DNA from 2 places in the Streptomyces sp. NPDC051684 genome. Region 1 is predicted to be linked to the other one. Evidence: riboswitches for the same ligand, from Rfam matches in the RefSeq annotation. Region 1 holds a riboswitch; the other holds the start of a gene.
The links. Region 1 has a riboswitch for cobalamin ahead of ACIA8D_RS27615 (FecCD family ABC transporter permease). Riboswitches for the same ligand answer to the same signal wherever they lie in the genome.
Positions count from the first base shown of each region.

Region 1 (3,402 bases):
CAGGGTGCCGGTTCCGGGGTGGCGCACGCGGTGTGCCCGCACGCCGAACACCTCGGCGAGCAGTGCGGGTGTCAGGACCTCGTCCGGGTGGCCGGAGGCGACGACCCGGCCGGCCTGCAGGACGTGCAGGCGGTCGCAGTGGGCGGCGGCGAGGTTGAGGTCGTGCAGGGCCGCCAGCACGGTCGGCCCGCTCGCGCGGACCTGGCGCAGCACGTCCAACTGGTGGGCGATGTCGAGGTGGTTGGTGGGCTCGTCCAGGACGAGAACGCGCGGCTCCTGCGCGAGCGCGCGTGCGATGAGCACGCGCTGCTTCTCGCCGCCGGAGAGCGACAGGAAGCCGCGCGCGGCGAGGTGTGCCACCCCGGCCCGTTCCAGGGCGTGCTCGCAGATCGCCCGGTCGCGTGCGGCGGACCGGTCGCGGTGGGGCAGTCGCGCCATCGCGACGACCTCGGTGACCGTGAAGTCGAACTCCGTGGACGACTCCTGCGGCAGCGCGGCGAGCATCCGTGCGGCGGCCCGGGGCGTCATGCCGTGCACGTCCTCGCCCCCCACCCTGACGACGCCCGCGTCGGGGCGGCGCGCCCGGTAGGCGCACCGCAGCAGCGTCGACTTGCCGCTGCCGTTGGGGCCGACCAGCCCCACGAAGGTTCCGGCAGGCGCGTCGAGGGTGACCTCGTCGACGAGCCGTGCGCCCGCCACCTCGACCGAAACGTCCTCGACATCGAGTCGCACGTCGTGTCCTCCAGAGCAAGCTTCAGTACGGGTGGTCAGTGGGGGAGTCGGTACGGGTAAAGGACGGCGAACTCAGCGGCCGGAGAGCGCGTGACCACCGCGCCGCATGAGCATCAGGAACGCGGGCACGCCGAGGGCGGCCGTCACCGCGCCGACGGGCAGTTCGGTCGGGGCGAGCAGCACGCGGGACAGCACGTCCGCCCAGACGAGCAGGACCGCCCCGGCGAGCGGCGCGACCGCGAGCACCCGTGCGTGGGAGGCGCCGACGAGGATCCGTACGAGATGCGGAACCATCAGCCCGACGAAGCCGATCGCCCCGCTCACGGCGACGACCGTGCCGGTGACGGCGGCGGTCACGACGAACAGTTCACGCCGCAGCCGGTCGGGCGGCACACCCAGCGCCGCCGCGGTCTCGTCCCCCATCGAGAGCGCGTCGAGGGCCCCTGCCCGCACCCTGAGCCACAGCCAGCCCGCCAGCACGGTCGCGGCGGCCAGCGGAATCTTCGGCCAGGTCGCCCCGCCCAGGCTGCCGAGCAGCCACATCATCGCCGAGCGGGCCGCCTCGCCCCGCTCGGCACCGAAGACCATGACGGTGGTGACCGCCTGGAAGCCGTAGGCGAGTGCCGTGCCGGTCAGGACGAGCCGCAGCGGGCTCAGCCCGAGCGGCGAGCGGGCCACCGCGTAGACCACGAGGGTCGCGGCGAGTGCCGACAGGAAGGCAGAGAAGGAGAGAGCCCACACGCCGAATCCGGCGAGCGCGCCGAAGAGGATGACCGCGTTGGCGCCCACGGCGGCGCCGGAGGAGATGCCGAGCACGAACGGATCGGCCAGGGCGTTGCGCACCAGCGCCTGCACCGCGACGCCGACCGCGGTGAGCCCCGCACCGACCACGGCCGCGAGCACGACGCGAGGAAAGCGGATCTCCCACACGATGGTGTAGGCGCCCACGTCGTCGGTGCCGAGACTCCCGCCGCTGATGCCCGCCCACATGAGCCGCAGTACCCGCTCCCAGCTGACGCCCGTCGCCCCGAGCGCGACTCCGCACGCCAGCGAAACGCCGAGTACGCAGATGAGCCCGACGATCAGCGGGGCCGTGGGTATACGTCCGCGGGCGGCGTCGGCGGACGCGGAGGGGGTGGCGGGAGCGGCGGTGCGGGACAAGGCGGGCGCACATCCTCCGGGTCGGCGCCGGCGGCGCGACACACAGGGCACCAGAGGAGCCCGGAGGTTCTGGCGGTCCTGTTCGCAGTCCACGGCGAACGGTTGACACATCGACACGCCTGCCGCGGGTGACCGGACTCGCACGGCCTGACCAGGCCGCGCACACCGTTGCGGGACAGCGCCGGAGTCTCACCGGCTTCCCCCACGAGAGGCCTCCGCACAGTAGCAAGCGGAGGTGAGGGGTGACGCCCGGGTGGGGCTTTGCCTGCATTGCCCTACTGCTGCCGAGTTACTGGAGGCCCAATGCGCCGACGATGTCGTCCGGCGGACAAGGGGACGTCAGGGGGCAGGGCAGCGCGACAGTTACGCTCACGGTTGTCCTAACGGAGTTTCGCGGATACAAACACGAGCAACGCCAACCGCAGCGTCCGTCTGAGCTTCCTCGGCCAGTGAGTTGCTTTGGTGCGACTGTAGAGGGATCCTCCGGCCGTACCAACTGAGTAGCCCCAGTGGATGCCGGGTGAGCGTGTCACATCTGATAGGAGATTCTTCGTCTGCTGGCGGCACAGCAGCTGCACCCATGTTGACCAGGCGAAACGGTAGTTGGTGCGGCCCCCGGTCGGGGGCCGGTCCGGAAATGGTCCGGATCTTGTGTTCTCGGATACCGGATATCCGTGGCGACCAGCACGTTGGCGCTGCTCGCCACATTCGTTTGTGCAGAAGTTGTTCGTTGCCCGTTGCTGACGGCGGAGCGGTCCGAGCCGGGGGAGAAGGTCATCCGCTTCGCCCGCAACGCCGACCTGATCATGGAGTGCGTCCCAGGCCGCGCCACGGTCTGAGAAAGCCGCTCCCCAGACGCTTGGGTGGCACTGGCGTCCGAGTATTTGCCGTCCTTTAGGTGCGGTTTGGACGTAATCTGCAGTCGGGTCTGCCGCAGTAACCTCCGTGTCGCGGCAGACCCGACTTTTTCCAGCGGTGGCCGAGGGTCGAGCAGCCGGATGGATGTCGGCCCCTGTATCCATCCGTACGCCATGAGGGGACCGACACCGGCGCGGTTGGGCTGGCCGAACTCGCGCACTATCCGATCGTCCTGACGCTCCACCGTCTTTGGGGTCGCGGGCAGCACGGGACCATGCGCCTCACGATCGGTACCAGGCTGTGACCCACCGGCAGATGCGGGCAGCCGGCCGATAGAACCTCAGTTGTGGTGGCCGTTCCGGCGCGGGCGGCGTGACCAGTACAGGGCTCCGGCGCCGCCGGCCATGAGGGCGGCCGCGATGCCGCCGATGACGAGGGTGGCGGTGCGGTCGGCTCCGGTGTGGGCCAGTTCCGGCCCGCTGGGGCTGGGGCTGGGAAGTGGTGCCTGCGAGGTCGGAGGTGACGTCGGTGTAGGGGTGGGAGTCGTAGGCGGAGCTGTGGTGGGGCTCGGTGTGGGGGTGTCGGTGGGAGACGGCGTTGGTGTCGGGGTGGGACTGTCCGTGGGAGTTGGGGTGGGACTGTCCGTGGGCG
Region 1 is NZ_JBITCS010000025.1:26,740-30,141, forward strand. It holds gene ACIA8D_RS27610 (ABC transporter ATP-binding protein) at 1-732, opposite strand, end outside; gene ACIA8D_RS27615 (FecCD family ABC transporter permease) at 805-1,893, opposite strand; cobalamin riboswitch at 1,999-2,133, opposite strand; gene ACIA8D_RS27620 (hypothetical protein) at 2,568-2,732, shown strand; gene ACIA8D_RS27625 (collagen-binding domain-containing protein) at 3,092-3,402, opposite strand, start outside.

Region 2 (3,402 bases), on a different contig from region 1:
TCAGGTAGGCGACACCCTTCTTCAGGTCCGGTCCCTTGCCTGGAGCCGGGTCGCCCGGATCGGTGGTGGGCGGGTCCGTGGTCGGCGGATCGGTCGGCTCGGTCCTCTTGGTGGTGAGGCTGGCGAGGTCAGTGTGCACGCCAGCCAGGATCGCGACCGGTGTCGCGTACAAGGTCGGGTCGGTGGCGTCCTGGTCGAAGCCGAAGCCGCCGCCCTTGAGCTGGGTCCGGGACAGCCAGCCTTCGGCGACGTCCGCTCGCTGCATCTGGCCGAGGGCGCGCAGCCCTTGTGCGGCATAGGCCGTGGTGATCACATCGCCGGCGGTGGAGCCTGTGTAGGCGACGTACGCGCCGTCGTCGCGCTGGGCCTTGGTCAGGTAGTCGCGTGCCTTGGTGACAGCGGCGTCGTGGCCGCCCACCTTTTTCAGGACCAGTGCGATCAGTCCGGTGGTGGCGGCGTCGCCGTCGCAGTTGCCTCCTGGCCGGATGAGGATGCTGGTGAAGCTGCCGTTCGTGCACTGCACCTGAGTCAGGCGGTCCACCGTGGCATCGGGTGGCGTCACGCCCGCTCGCAGCAGGGCGAGTACGGCGCGGGCCTGCTCGTCGGCGTAGTCGACGTTGCGGAAGTCGCCCTTGGCGGTGCAGCCGGGTGTCGGTTCGCCAGATTCCGGACCGGCGGCGCAGACGTTCCCGGTCAGGTCGGCGATCAGATCGCGCCCGCCGACCTTGCGCGGGTCGCCCTCCGTCGACTCGGCCAGCAGAGCCAGGCGGGCGACCGCGGCCGCGTCCGGCGCCTGATCCTTCCCGTCGGGAGCCACGTAGTCGTCCACGTGCTGAGCGAAGAAGGCGGTGATCTTGTCGAGCGTGGCGCTGCTGCCGTCCGCCGCGGCCAGTGCGTAGGCGGTCTCCAGCGTGAGCAGGTAGTTGGGGCTGTCGGCGCCTTCGTCGACGATGCGTTCGCCGTCGGTCAGCTGCGCCTTGAGCCATGCGGCGGCTCCCGCTACGTCGACGTCGCCGGGTGCTCCGGTCGGCCCGCCGCTCGGGTCGGGGCTCGCGCCGCCTCCGGCACGGACGTCGTCGGGGCTGAAGGTGGGCTTTCCCGTGGTGCCGCCGATGTCGGTGCCGCCGTAGACCCAGGCGTCGACGTCACCGTCCTTCAGCTTGCGGTCCATGGCGCCGTACTGGCTGTACGTCCATGTGTCCTGGCCCGGTGAGGCGGTCCAGTACGACCAGTAGGCGGTGGCCGGCGGCGTGAGAACGCAGGAGTCCTTTGACGGAGTCGGGTACTGCGTACCGGAGTTGAAGGATCCGTAGCCGATGCGGCAGATGAACGCGGGACCGTCGTGTTCCGTCCCGGCGGTGGTGAAGCCACCATCGTGCAGGAGCTCGTAGCCGGTGCTGGGGCTGGTGTCACAGCCTCGCTCGACCTTGCCGCCGAAGGGGGCGAAGTCGACGGCCACGATGGCGCCCTTGGTGGCGGTGCAGTCCCCGACCGGGGCGGCGGAGGCGGGCTGGGCGACGCTGACGAAGGCGAAGCACGCGGCGGCAAGGACAAGCAGGCCCGTCAGTGCGGCAGCCAGTGGCCGGAATCGTCTTCGTATGTGCGTTTCTGTGCGCCCCATGGTCTCCACCACGGCCCCCTAAATGCCTGGCCGGCACGGGAGACAAACGTGGCTGACGCCCCAGGCAGCGCCCTCGCAGATGAGGGGCGGCGTTGGAGCGGGTCGCACCACGCCGTAGTCCGCGACGGCGTCTGTTGCTGTGGAACACGCTCCAGGCATTCCGGCTCGCCCAGCGGTGACTGGGCCTACGGTTGCGGGTCAGCGCCGGATTTCGACCGGCTTCCCCTGGAACTACTTGCGTATCAGGGCGGATTGGAACACGGGTTCACAGAAACCGTCAAGGCCGTGCACATCGTGATCACAGCGTCAGGAGAATCGCCCTGTGGCGCGAGCGCTCGAGGCTCGGGTACTGTCCCGCTCTGCCGAGTGGGGGAACCCGGTGAGAGTCCGGGGCTGACGCGCAGCGGTGTGGGGCGGAGGGACCGCTCCGAGCCCGAATGCCCAAGCGGCACAGGTTAGTTGGAAGTCGGTCCACGCGCAGTCGGACGGCGGCCTCCCCCGCCGTGTGCACCCGAGACCGGGGACCGGGCCGGGTCCGGTCGGCGTCCCTCACCTCTGGAGCACGCCATGCCACGTCCCGTTTCCGTCCGTCACGCCGCCATCACCGCGGCTGCGGCCATCGGAGCCTTCGCTCTCACCACACTTCCCGCCGCCGCAACCGCGACGCCGGCCCAGATCGCCACGTCGAAGACGAACGGTGTCGCATACCTCAAGTCCCTGCAGGCTGCTGACGGTTCGTACGCCGGGTCCGGTCTCTCCAACGAGTGGGCGTTCAGCGCGCTCGCCTCCGCAGGCACCGCCGCCGTAGACGTCACGCCGGGCGGGGACACAACCAAGAACGCGAGAACGGTCTACAGAAACCTGCTGTCCACCAGCGGATGGCCGTCCTCCGCCCCCGTCGTCACCGACTACGAGCGCGCCACGCTGAATGCCTACGCCGCGGGCATCGACCCGGCCCGGGTCTCCGCCTCTCGCAACCTCGTGGCCGACATCTACCGCTACTGGCAGACCGCGGAGCCGGGCTACTTCGGCCCGTCCGCCAACTTCAACGGCACCGTCTTCGCCGCGCTCGCTCTGAACGGGGCGAAGACCACGTCCGGGCAGATACGCATCCCCCAGTCTCTGCGGAACGCGATGATCACCCGTATCCGGGCCAACCAGCACAACGACGGCGGCTGGAACTACGGCAAGGCCGAGGGTGATGCCGGGCAGCTCGGGACCGCGAGCGACATCGACATGACCGGCGCCGCGATGGCCGCTCTCTGCGTCTCCGGCGTCCCCAACACGGACACCGACATCGTCCAGGCCAAGACCTTCCTCAAGAACAAGCTGGTCGCCAACACCGGTGCGTTCGACGCCATGTTCGGCGTCAACACCGACTCCAACGGCTGGGCCGTCTCCGGGCTCAACGCCTGCGGCATCAACGCCCAGACCGGCGACTTCCTCACCTCCAAGGGCAAGACGCCGGTCGACTTCCTCATCAGCCAGCAGTTCAACCCGGGCGGCGGCTTCAAGTACCTGCCGAGTGACACCTCTCCCCAGGCATACGCCTCGATCGACGGCCTGCGCGCCGTCGCCGGAGGCGGCTTCACCGCCACACCCCCCGTGCCGTCGACCTCCGGCGCCCCGCAGTGGGTGGGCCAGGGCACCTTCACCTCTGGCACCGCAACCTCGCTGGCCCTGACCGTGGACGACGGCACCGGAAACCTGAAGGTCTGCTCCGTCTCCGTCACCACCACCGGCACGAGCACCACGCTCGGCGCTGTGCTCGACGCGGCGAC
Region 2 is NZ_JBITCS010000065.1:12,664-16,065, reverse strand. It holds gene ACIA8D_RS40060 (prenyltransferase/squalene oxidase repeat-containing protein) at 1-1,621, opposite strand, end outside; cobalamin riboswitch at 1,754-1,886, opposite strand; cobalamin riboswitch at 1,991-2,064, shown strand; gene ACIA8D_RS40055 (hypothetical protein) at 2,189-3,402, shown strand, end outside.
Region 2: it holds a riboswitch for cobalamin, as region 1 does, so the genes downstream of both, ACIA8D_RS40060 (prenyltransferase/squalene oxidase repeat-containing protein) here and ACIA8D_RS27615 (FecCD family ABC transporter permease) in region 1, are expected to answer to the same signal.